DNA from 3 places in the Streptomyces bikiniensis genome. Region 2 is predicted to be linked to each of the others. Evidence: riboswitches for the same ligand, from Rfam matches in the RefSeq annotation. Region 2 holds a riboswitch; each other region holds the start of a gene.
What was found. Region 2 has a riboswitch for cobalamin ahead of OO47_RS24740 (ABC transporter substrate-binding protein). Riboswitches for the same ligand answer to the same signal wherever they lie in the genome.
Positions count from the first base shown of each region.

Region 1 (3,927 bases), on a different contig from region 2:
GGGGCGTGATCGAGGGCGCCACTGTGCGGAATCCGTCCACGCCACGGCTGCGAAACTGCGAATCTTGCGAAATCTGCGGATGCTACCTTCACAGAGAAGGGGAACGGAGAGGAGTCTGATCCGCATGGGACGGCCTGCCGGACCGAAGATCTACGCGCACGCGAAACTGCGCAGGCTGCGCCGCGAGCGGGGCATGAACCAGGTGGAGCTGGCGCGCGCCCTGGGGCTGTCGACCAGCTACCTCAACCAGATCGAGCACAGTCAGCGTCCGCTGACCGCTCCGGTGCTGTTGCGGATCGCCGAGGTGTTCGGCATCGACCCGGAGTTCTTCTCCGAGGCCGGCGAGGAGCGGCTGGCCACGGATCTGCGGGCGGCGCTCGGGGACGAGGCCTGTGGGGCTCCGATAGCGCAGGACGAGATCGCGGACGTGGTCCGCGACCATCCGGAGGTGGCCCGGGCCCTCGTCACCCTGCACCAGCGCTACCGCGACGCCTCCGAGCGGGTGGCGGCGCTGGCCTCGCCCGAGGAGACCGCGGGTCTCCTGCCCGCCGAACCCCACGACGAGGTAAGGGACTTCTTCTACGCCCACCACAACCACTTCGCCGCCCTGGAGATCCAGGCCGAGGCGACCGCCGCGGCCCTGAACACCGGCCGGGCCGGCCGCGCGGCGGAGGCGCTCACGGAGCGTCTCGCCACCGCGCACGGCGTCAAGGTGCTCCAGTCGGGCCCGGAGCGGTCCGCGGACGCGCGGCGCTTCGACGCGGACAGCGGGGTGCTCCTGCTGTCCCCCTGGCTCAGCGAGGGGCAGCGCGCGTTCCAGCTCGCCACGCAGCTGGCGTTCCTGGAGCACGGGCCGCTCCTCGACGAGCTGGTCGCCACCGCCGGGCTCACCTCCGCCCAGGCGGAGGGACTGGCCAGGATCGGGCTCGCCAACTACTTCGCCGGCGCGGTCCTCATGCCGTACACGTCCTTCCACACAGCCGCCGAAGAACTCCGCTACGACATCGAGCTCCTCCAGGCGCGCTTCGGCGTCGGATTCGAGACCGTCTGCCACCGGCTGAGCACGCTCCAGCGCACCGGCCGCCGCGGGGTGCCCTTCTCCTTCCTGCGGGCCGACCGCGCGGGCAACATCTCCAAGCGGCAGTCCGCCACCGACTTCCACTTCTCGCGTCTTGGCGGCACCTGCCCTCTGTGGACCGTGTACGAGGCGTTCTCCGCGCCCGGCCGGATCCTCACCCAGGTGGCCGAGATGCCGGACGGCAAGAAGTACTTCTGGATCGCCCGGACGGTGACCCGGGGAGGGTTCGGGCACCACGCGGCGCGTGCCGACTTCGCCGTGGCGCTGGGCTGCGAGCTGCGGCACGCGCCACGCCTGGTCTACGCGGAGGGCGTCGCCCTGGACGACCCGCGCGCCGCCACCCCGATCGGTCTGGGCTGCCGGATCTGCGAACGGCGGGACTGCGCCCAGCGCGCCCGGCCGCCCGCCGGCGGTGTCCTCTCCGTCGACCCCGACCGGCGCGCCCTGGTGCCGTACCCGGTGGTGTCCGAGCACTGAACGCGGGCGGTTCACCGCCCGGCGTTCCCGATCGACTAGGCCATCTGTCTCATTTTTATGTCCGCATGATGGACAGGGGGTCGCCGCTGAGTGATCCGGCACCCTAGTCTGGCCGGGCAGCTGGTTCGCCCCGTCCGCCAGGCGGGATGCGTCGTAAGAGGGAACCCGGTGGGAATCCGGGACTGCCCCGCAGCGGTGAGCGGGAACGACCGCCGTCATACGCACTGGGACCGGACAACGGTCCTGGGAAGCGACGGCCAGTAGGTGTCCTCCGGTCAGACCGGAGAGCGTGCCCGCGAGTCCGAAGACCTGCCCGTTGCCCGCACGCGGACGTATTCCGCGTACGGACATCCCGGTGACCTCGTGGGCGGGTCGGCGTACACAGCGAGCGGCACGCACGGGGTCTTCCCGTGAGACGGTCCGCGCGTTCTGTCGTTCCCTTCGCGTCCGCGTCCCGTCGTCCGGGATGTTTCTGGACACATCTCGCGAAGGAGAGTTCCGTGACAGCGAAGCCCGCAGCCGCGGCAGCACGAGCCACCGTGTACGGCTACCCCCGCCAGGGTCAGAACCGCGAACTGAAGAAGGCCGTCGAGGGCTACTGGAAGGGCCGCGTCACCGCCGACGCCCTCCGGACCACCGCCGCCGACCTGCGCCGTTCGAACTGGCAGCAGCTTGCCGACGCCGGCATCGACGAGGTGCCGACCGGTGATTTCTCGTACTACGACCACGTCCTGGACACCAGTGTCATGGTCGGCGCTGTCCCCTCCCGCCACCGCGCCGCCGTCGAGGCGGACGCGCTCGACGGCTACTTCGCCATGGCCCGCGGCACGCAGGACGTCGCACCGCTGGAGATGACCAAGTGGTTCGACACCAACTACCACTACCTGGTCCCCGAGCTCGGCCCGGACACCGTCTTCACCGCCGACTCGGCCAAGCAGGTCTCCGAGCTGAAGGAAGCCGTCGCCCTCGGCCTGACCGCCCGCCCGGTCCTCGTCGGCCCCGTCACCTACCTCCTCCTCGCCAAGCCCGCGCCCGGCGTGGCCGCCGACTTCGACCCGATCACCCTCCTCGACCGGCTGCTCCCCGTCTACGCCGAGGTCCTGGCCGACCTGCGGGCGGCGGGCGCCGAGTGGGTCCAGCTGGACGAGCCCGCCCTCGTCCAGGACCGCACCCCGGCCGAACTGAACGCCGCCGCCCGCGCCTACCGCGACCTCGGAGCGCTCACCGACCGGCCCAAGCTGCTCGTCGCCTCCTACTTCGACCGTCTCGGCGGCGCCCTCCAGGTGCTCGCCTCGGCACCCGTGGACGGTCTCGCCCTCGACTTCACCGAGCGCGCCGCCGGCAACCTCAACGACCTCGCGAGCGTCGGCGGACTGCCCGGCAAGCGCCTGGTCGCGGGCGTCGTCAACGGCCGCAACATCTGGATCAACGACTACCAGAAGTCCCTGGCCACCCTCGCCACCCTGCTCGGTCTCGCCGACCGGGTCGACGTGGCCGCGTCCTGCTCCCTGCTGCACGTCCCGCTGGACGCGGCTGCCGAGGGCGACATCGACCCCGAGGTCCGGCGCTGGCTCGCCTTCGCCCGGCAGAAGACCACCGAGGTCGTCACCCTCGCCAAGGGCCTGGCCAACGGCACCGACGCGATCAGCGCCGAACTGACCGCCAACCGTGCCGACCTGGCCTCCCGCGCCGACTCCGCCCTCACCCGCGACCCGGCCGTACGGGCCCGTACCGCCGCGATCACCGATGCCGACGGCCGCCGCTCCCAGCCGTACGCCGAGCGGACCGCCGCCCAGCGCGCCCACCTCGGCCTGCCGCTGCTGCCGACCACCACCATCGGCTCGTTCCCGCAGACCGACGAACTCCGCGTGGCCCGCGCCGACCTGCGCGCCGGCCGCATCGACACGGCCGGCTACGAGGAGCGGATCAAGGACGAGATCCGCGAGGTCATCTCCTTCCAGGAGAAGACCGGCGTCGACGTGCTCGTGCACGGCGAGCCCGAGCGCAACGACATGGTGCAGTACTTCGCCGAGCAGCTCACCGGCTACGTCGCCACGCAGCACGGCTGGGTCCAGTCGTACGGAACGCGCTACGTCCGGCCCCCGGTCCTGGCCGGCGACATCTCGCGCCCCGAGCCGATGACGGTGCGCTGGACCACGTACGCGCAGGCGCAGACCGGCAAGCCGGTCAAGGGCATGCTCACCGGTCCGGTCACCATGCTCGCCTGGTCCTTCGTCCGCGACGACCAGCCGCTCGGCGACACGGCCCGGCAGGTGGCGCTCGCCCTGCGCGACGAGGTGAACGACCTGGAGGCCGCGGGCACCTCCGTCATCCAGGTCGACGAGCCCGCGCTCCGCGAGACCCTCCCGCTG
Region 1 covers NZ_JNXJ01000001.1:49,577-53,503, reverse strand. The annotation lists gene OO47_RS00230 (short-chain fatty acyl-CoA regulator family protein) at 125-1,555, shown strand; cobalamin riboswitch at 1,660-1,886, shown strand; gene metE (5-methyltetrahydropteroyltriglutamate--homocysteine S-methyltransferase) at 2,056-3,927, shown strand, end outside.
Region 1: another riboswitch for cobalamin. It lies ahead of metE (5-methyltetrahydropteroyltriglutamate--homocysteine S-methyltransferase); the one in region 2 lies ahead of OO47_RS24740 (ABC transporter substrate-binding protein).

Region 2 (3,927 bases):
TGGCCACGGCGATCGACGCGGCCAGGAGCGCGAGCCCGGCCGCCGTCCCCAGCAGGACCGCGGCTCCCTTCCGCACCGAAGCCCCGGCCGGAGGGGCGGTGGGCGGAGGGGCAGTGGGCGGAGGGGCAGTGGGCGTCACTTGGCGAGACCGTACGAGCGGAGGGCCGCCGCCACCTTCTCGACGGCCTCGACGGTGCGGACCGTGGGGTTGAGCGCCTGGCCGCTGAGCAGCACGTACCGCTTGTTCTTCACCGCGGTCATGTTGCGGGTGACCGGGTCGGACTCCAGGAACTCGATCTTCTTGGCGGCGCTCTCGGCCGACTGCGAGCGGCGGGTGAGGTCACCGATGACGAGGACGTCGGGGTCGCGGTCGGCGACGGTCTCCCAGTTGATCTGGGGCCACTCCTCCTTGGTGTCGTCGAAGACGTTCTTGGCACCCAGTTCGCGGGAGACGATGCCGGGGGCGCCGCAGCAGCCCGCCATGTAGGGCGCCTCGGAGTTGGCGAACCAGTAGAGGACCGTGGCGTTCTCGAAGCTTCCACCCGAAGTCGCCTTCGTCACCCGGGCCTTGAGCTCCGCGACGAGCTTCTCGCCGCGCTCCGGGACTCCGAAGATCCGGGCCAGGTCGCGGATCTCGCCGTGGACCGTCTCCATGGTGAGCGGCCGGACGCGGACGCCGTCGCCGTCGCCGCCGTTGTCCTTGCCGACGCAGTCGGTGGGCGAGAGGTACGTGGGGACGCCGAGCTCCTCGAACCGCTCGCGGGTCGCCACGCCGCCCTTGCCGAGGGTGTACGTGAAGGAGGCGGCGGCGAAGTCGGGTTCGGTGTCGAGGACCTTCTCGAAGGAGGGGTAGCGGTCGGCGAGGCGCGGGACCTTGGCGTTCTCCTTCTCCAGGCCCTTGAGGACGGGATCCGTCCAGGTGCCGGTGCCCACCATGCGGTCGGCGAGGCCGAGGGAGAGCATGATCTCCGCCGCGCCCTGGTCGAGGGCGACGGCCCGCTCGGGCGCGCGCTCGACGCGGACGGGCCGTCCGCAGTTGTCGTCGAGGACGACGGGGTACCCGGTCTTCGCCTCCCCGGCGGCGCCGCCCGCGGGCCGGTCGGGGGCGGGGGTGGTCCCCGCGCCGCAGCCCGTCGCGGTCAGGAGCAGGGCTCCGGTGAGGAACGGCACGGCGGAGCGGACGGGGTGTGCGAGCGGCACGGGACTTCCTCTGCGGCCAGGGCTCATGCGCGGAGCCTGTCGTACGGTGCTCCCCGGGCGCGCGTGTGCCGCCGGGGCCGCCAGCAGGTCTTCGGACTCGGGGTCAGCCGGACGGGGCGCCTTCCCGGGCCGTCGTCGCCGCCCAGTGGCCGATGCTCCGCCCGTCGCCCTCACCGCTGCGCGTCAGTTCCGGTCTCGCACCGGATTCCCTGACCCGTGCACCCACCCGTTCGGGTGCGTACAAAGGTGCGACTGGCCTCGGCACAGTACCACCGCCCCGGGGGCGCGCCCCGGGGCGCGGTGGCCGTCAGACGCGCAGCTCCTTGGCCTCGAAGCGGCCGTCCCCGAGGACCAGGACGAAGGAGACCTGCTGCCCCTCCGAGACGGTCCGGCTCTCGTCCTCGATGTCCTCCGCGCTGAACCAGACCTGGTCCTCGGAGCCGACGGGGACGACGAACCCGTATCCCCCGAGACGGTTGAAGGAATGCACGAATCCCTTGCTCCTGCCTTCCACGGCGGCCTCCTCCTCGGCGTCGGGGACGCGGGCGAGGGGTGTCCCGGCCGGGTCCGGCCGCATCCGCGTCTCAGGGGAGGTGTACCCCGTCGGGCCGCGCTTCGCCCGTCGGCCGGGGGGGCGTGCGCGAGCACCCCGGACCATCTCGTAGAATATTCAACAGAGGTCCGGTGCCGAAGATCCCCCGTGTTCGGCACCGGACCTCGTCGTACGTCCGGCTCGGGAGTCGCGCGTACGGCCCCGGCTCCGTACTTCCGGCCCGGAGACGGCGCGCGCCTCAGGTGCCGCCCGGGTACGCGATCCTCGCCGTGATCCTGGCGATGCGCGCCGCCGTCTCCGCGGGAGGGGCCACCGGCTGGACGATGTGGCTGACGGTGAGCCGCACGACCGTCTCGACGGCGAGGCCGCGCGACTCGGCGTCCACGTCGGGCCAGGCCTCGGTCGCGTACGCGTCGAGCATCGCCATCGCCGTGCCGAAGACCGGCTCCGTACGGGTGGTGAGGTAGGCGAGGAGGTCGTCCTCGCCGCCCCGCGCCGCGACCAGGACGCTCTTGATGAGGGGGTTGTCCACGGTCTGCTGGAGCGTGTAGCCGACTCCGGCCGCCGCAGCCGACTCCAACGCGCCGCGGTGCGCGTCGAGTTCGCGCTCGATGCCGATCAGGAAGCCTTCCAGCTCGCGCTGGACCAGGGCGTTTCCGATGGCCTCCTTCGAGCCGAACTCGTTGTAGAGGGTCTGGCGGCTGATGCCGGCGGCCCGCGCGATGGAGGTCATGCGCAGCCCGCTCCACCCCTCGGCGGCGACGAGGCGGTAGGCCGCGTCGAGCACCTGCTCGCGCAGCAGGGACCGGACGCTCTCGCGGAAACGTGTCATCGTGCCCCCACTTTATCGACCGGGAACCGCCCGGAGGAGGGGTGCGCGAGGGGGTCTCGGGCCCGCCCGGGGAGACCGGGCGGGCTTCCCGTTCAGGAACGGCCGAGGAGGCTCCGGTACCACTCCGCGTGCCTCGCGAACCCCTCGGTGAAGGGCGCTCCCGGGTCGCGGCCCGGCTCCCGCCAGGGGCGTTCGTCGGCGAACCAGTGGTCGGTGGCGAGCATGTCGAGGTGGTGGAGGGCGAAGGGGTGGTCCGCGAGGAGGGTGCGCGCCTCGGCGACGGTCACCGCCGGTCCCCGGCGCGGCCCGGCGCGGTGGACGAGCAGGGCCTCGCCCACCGCGAGGAGGTCCGCGACCGGCACCGGTTCGGGGTGGTTCACGTGGTGGGGGCCGGCCTGGGTCCTGGGCGAGAGCGCCGCGCCGAGCAGGACGCGCGCCAGGCTGTCCGCGTCGATCATGGAGTGCCGCGAGGTGCCGCCGTCGAGCGGGCCGGGCAGGGCGCCGAGCAGCGTGACCAGGCCCGGCAGCATCCGCCGGTCCCCGGTCCCGTACACGAGGTGGGGGCGCAGGACGGTGCCGCCGGCCTCCGTGACGTGCCGGTCGCCCGCCGCGCGGGTGCGGCTGGTGGCCGAGACCGGGGCGATCGGCAGGGTGCCGGGGGCGGCGGCCCGGAAGGGGCCGCGGCCGTGGACGGAGGCCGTGCCCAGGGCGACGATCCTGGTCGCCCCGGCGCGTACGGCCGCGTCGACCAGGGCCCGGGTGCCCTCGTCGTTGACGGCGCGGGCCGTCTCCTCGTCCCCGCCGATCGCGGAGGCGCAGTGGACCAGCACGTCGATCCCCTCGCAGGCCCGGCGCAGGGAGCCGGGGTCCCGGAGGTCGCCCAGGACGGTCTCGACCGCCGGGGCCCCCTCCGGCCCGGCGGCCGGCGGGTCGAGCGGGCCGCGGGTGAGCAGGCGTACGTGCCCGGCCTCCACCGTCGCCGCGGCGGCGGCCGCCACCCGGCCGCCGATGAATCCGGACGCGCCGGTGATCAGGATGCGGGGGCCCATGGTCCGGATCAGCCCGCCGACCGGACGGCGGGGCAGGGCCCGGCCGCGACCGGCTCCCGGGACGGGGAGGTGAGGGTGCAGAGGAAGACGCGGCTTCCGTCCTGGTGGCCGGTGACCCGGACGGTGGTCGCCGGGTCGGCGGGGGCGCTCAGGACCTCGGCCTCGATCCAGCAGGGGCTGTCGAGTTCCACGTAGCGGGAGAAGGAGAGCTCCATGGCGGCGGGGAGGTAGGCGGTGCTGCCGGTCGCCAGCATCGCCGCCTGGCGGGCCGCTTCGAGGAGGAGCATCCCGGG
Region 2 covers NZ_JNXJ01000035.1:1,717-5,643, reverse strand. The annotation lists gene OO47_RS24745 (FecCD family ABC transporter permease) at 1-139, opposite strand, end outside; gene OO47_RS24740 (ABC transporter substrate-binding protein) at 136-1,227, opposite strand; cobalamin riboswitch at 1,266-1,472, opposite strand; gene OO47_RS24735 (cold-shock protein) at 1,508-1,690, opposite strand; gene OO47_RS24730 (TetR family transcriptional regulator) at 1,992-2,585, opposite strand; gene OO47_RS24725 (NAD-dependent epimerase/dehydratase family protein) at 2,678-3,634, opposite strand; gene OO47_RS24720 (ScbA/BarX family gamma-butyrolactone biosynthesis protein) at 3,643-3,927, opposite strand, start outside.

Region 3 (3,927 bases), on a different contig from region 2:
CCCCAGCGCGCCGCCCCGCCCCTCGGACGCCCGCTCGGAATCGACCAGAACGCCAGCACCTTCGTCCCGTACCCCGTGGCCGAACCTTCGGCCCGAGGCCTGGATCAGGGCAGCAGGAAGGCCTCGGCCACCGACACGGGGTCTCCCGCCGTGACCCCGTGGAGGACGTGCGCCAGCACCTCCGCGCCGCGCACCACCCGGGGGCCCGGCCGGTTGAAGTAGGCGGGCCCGTCCAGCACCCACACCGCGCCGGACCGTACCGCGGGCAGATCGTCCCAGCCGGGGAGGGAGGTCAGCAGCTCGCGCTCGCGCACGGTCCGTTCGGGCGGGAAGCCGCACGGCAGGACCAGGAGGACGTCGGGGCGGGCGGCCCGGACGTCCTCCCACGTCATCGGCTTCGTGTGCTCACCGGGGGCGGCGAGGAGCGGTTCGCCGCCGGCGCAGGTGATCTGTTCGGGCACCCAGTGCCCCGCGGGCCACAGCGGATCGAGCCACTCGACGGCCACCACCCGGGGCCGGACCCGGCCCGCCGTGAGTCGGCGTACCGCGGTCAGCCGATCGCGCAGCTCCTCGCGGCGGCGCTCGGCCCGCTCCCGTACGCCCAGCAGCTCACCGACCGTGACCAGACAGTCCAGGACGTCGTCCAGGGTGCGGGGCTCAAGACTGAGGACGCGAGGGCCGCCGTCGAGGACGCGTACCGCTCGTGAGACGGCCTCGTACGACACCGCGCAGACGTCGCACAGGTCCTGGGTGAGCACGACATCGGGCGCGAGAGCGGCAAGCGCCTCAGCGTCGAGGGCGTAGAGCGAGGACCCGCCATGCGCGGCCCCGCCGACCGCGGACGAGATCTCCCGACTGCTCAGCGCGTCCGACGAGAACGCGGCGGACGTGACCACCGGCACGCCGGCCACATCCCGCGGCGGCCAGTCGCACTCGTGGGTCCTGCCCACCAGGTCGGCTGCCAGTCCGAGCTGGGCCACGATGTCGGTCGCCGCGGGCAGCAAGGAGACGATGCGCATGGTCCGAGCCTATAGGCGGTGTGCCGGGCATCGGCCGTCGACTGTCCCGATGCCGCCGCCGCGCCGTGGGCGGGGGTGGACTTACTAGGACGTCCAACTATATGTTCGTGGCAAGCCCGCGGTGCAGGGAAGCCGGTGTGAATCCGGCGCGGTCCCGCCACTGTGACCGGGGAGTGCGTCCTTCCAGCAGGACAGGCCACTGACGGAAACCATCCGTCGGGAAGGCCGGAGGGCGTGCGCTGATCCGGGAGTCAGGATACCGGCCGTGGGGTGTTCCGTGTTGTCCACGAGGATGGAGCAGACACGCATGGCACCGGTACGTGACCACGACCCTGGTGATCCGGCGGAGTACCCGAACCCCGAGGCCCTGTCCCCGCGTTCGTGACTCGACGAGGGCTCCCCCGCCCTCCCCTGTCTCGCGGAAGGCCCGCGTACGCGCACCCCGATCGGTGCCGTTCTCGCGGCCCTCTCCGCGCCCTCCTCGGATCCGTACCTGACGAGAGCAGGCTTCGATGGTCCGCGAACTCACCCATTTCATCGGCGGCAAGCACACCGCCGGCACGTCCGGTCTCTTCGCCGACGTGTACGACCCCAACACCGGCACCGTCCAGGCCAGGGTGCCCCTGGCCGGGCGTGCCGACACAGAGACGGCGATCGCCGACGCCGAGCAGGCACAGCAGGAGTGGGGCCGGTGGAATCCGCAGCGACGCGCCCGCGTCCTGCTGCGCTTCCTGCAACTCGTCGAGGGAGAGCGGGACTCGCTGGCTCGGCTGCTGTCCGCCGAGCACGGAAAGACCGTCGCCGACGCCCACGGCGACCTCCAACGAGGCCTTGAGGTCGTGGAGTTCGCCGCCGGTATCCCGCACCTGCTCAAGGGCGAGTTCACCGACAACGCGGGCACGGGAATCGACGTCCACTCGCTGCGCTCACCGCTCGGCGTGGTCGCGGGCATCACCCCGTTCAACTTCCCGGCCATGATCCCCCTGTGGAAGGCGGCCCCCGCCCTGGCCTGCGGCAACGCCTTCATCCTGAAGCCGTCCGAGCGTGACCCCTCGGTACCCCTGCGGCTCGCCGAGCTGTTCCTGGAGGCGGGTCTGCCGCCCGGTGTGCTGAACGTGGTCAACGGTGGCAAGGAGGCCGTCGACACGCTCCTCGAAGACCCCCGGGTCCAGGCCCTCGGCTTCGTCGGCTCCACCCCGATCGCCGCGCACATCTACGCCACCGCCGCCGCCCACGGCAAGCGCGCCCAGTGCTTCGGCGGCGCCAAGAACCACATGATCGTGATGCCCGACGCGGACCTCGACCAAGCCGCCGAGGCACTGATCGGAGCCGGCTACGGCTCCGCCGGCGAGCGCTGCATGGCCATCTCCGTCGCCGTCCCCGTCGGCGAGGAGACGGCCGACGCGCTGGTGGCGAAGCTGAAGGAGCGCATCGCCTCCCTGCGCATCGGCACCTCCGACGACCCGGACGCCGACTTCGGACCCCTGGTCAGCCGGGACGCCCTGGACCGGGTCAACCGCTACGTCGGCATCGGCGTCGACGAGGGAGCGGAACTCGTCGTCGACGGAAGGGGGTTCACCCTCCCCGGACACGAGAACGGCTTCTTCGCAGGCGCGTCGCTCTTCGACCGCGTCACGCCGTCCATGCGGATCTACCAGGAGGAGATCTTCGGCCCGGTGCTGTGCGTGGCGCGGGCCGCCGACTACGAGGAGGCCCTGCGGCTGCCCAGCGAGCACCCGTACGGCAACGGCGTGGCCATCTTCACCCGCGACGGCGACACCGCCCGCGACTTCACCCGACGTGTCAACACCGGCATGGTCGGCGTCAACGTCCCCATTCCGGTCCCCGTCGCGTACCACACCTTCGGCGGCTGGAAGCGCTCCGGCTTCGGGGACCTCAACCAGCACGGCCCCGACGCGATCCGCTTCTACACCCGCACCAAGACCGTGACCTCCCGCTGGCCCTCCGGGGTCAAGGAGGGCGCGAGCTTCACCATGCCGACGATGGGATGAGCGCCGTGACCACCCTCACCGAGGACCAACTGGCCCTCGCCGAAGTCACCCTCGACTTCGCGCAGGAACAGCTCGCCCCGTACGCCGTGGCCTGGGACCAGGACAAGCACTTCCCCGTCGACGTCATCCGCAGGGCCGCCGCGCTCGGCCTCGGCGGCGTCTACGTACGCGAGGAGCACGGCGGCTCCGGACTCACCCGGGCCGACGGCGTCCTCGTCTTCGAGACCCTGGCGACCGGCTGCCCCTCCATCGCCGGCTACCTCTCCATCCACAACATGGTCGCCTGGATGATCGACCGGTACGGAAGCCCCGCCCAGCGCGCCCGGTGGCTTCCCGGCCTCTGCTCCGCCGAGACCCTGGGCAGCTACTGCCTCACCGAACCCGGCGCGGGTTCGGACGCCGCCGCCCTCCGGACCCGCGCCGAGAGAGACGGCGAGCACTACGTCCTGACCGGAGTGAAGCAGTTCATCTCCGGGGCGGGCTCCTCCGACGTGTACATCGTCCTGGCCCGCACGGGAGGCGACGGCCCGCGTGGGATCTCCGCCTTCGTCGTCGAGCGCGGCGACCCGGGCCTGTCCTTCGGTGCCAACGAACGCAAGATGGGCTGGAACGCCCAGCCCACCCGGCAGGTCGTCCTCGACGGCGTGCGGATCCCCGCCGACCGGCGCCTCGGCGCCGAGGGCGACGGCTTCCGCATCGCCATGCACGGACTCAACGGCGGCCGCCTCGGCATCGCCGCCTGCTCCCTCGGCGGCGCCCAGAGCGCCCTCGACCGCAGCCTCGCCCACCTCGCCGACCGCGAGGCCTTCGGCACACGACTGCTCGACGCCCAGGCCCTGCAGTTCCGCCTCGCCGACATGGCCACCGAACTCACCGCCGCCCGCGCCCTGGTACGA
Region 3 covers NZ_JNXJ01000001.1:39,277-43,203, forward strand. The annotation lists partial or broken gene OO47_RS38685 (DUF2083 domain-containing protein) at 1-78, shown strand, start outside; gene OO47_RS00180 (ABC transporter substrate-binding protein) at 105-1,019, opposite strand; cobalamin riboswitch at 1,122-1,301, shown strand; gene OO47_RS00185 (CoA-acylating methylmalonate-semialdehyde dehydrogenase) at 1,532-3,031, shown strand; gene OO47_RS00190 (acyl-CoA dehydrogenase family protein) at 3,028-3,927, shown strand, end outside.
Region 3: another riboswitch for cobalamin. It lies ahead of OO47_RS00185 (CoA-acylating methylmalonate-semialdehyde dehydrogenase); the one in region 2 lies ahead of OO47_RS24740 (ABC transporter substrate-binding protein).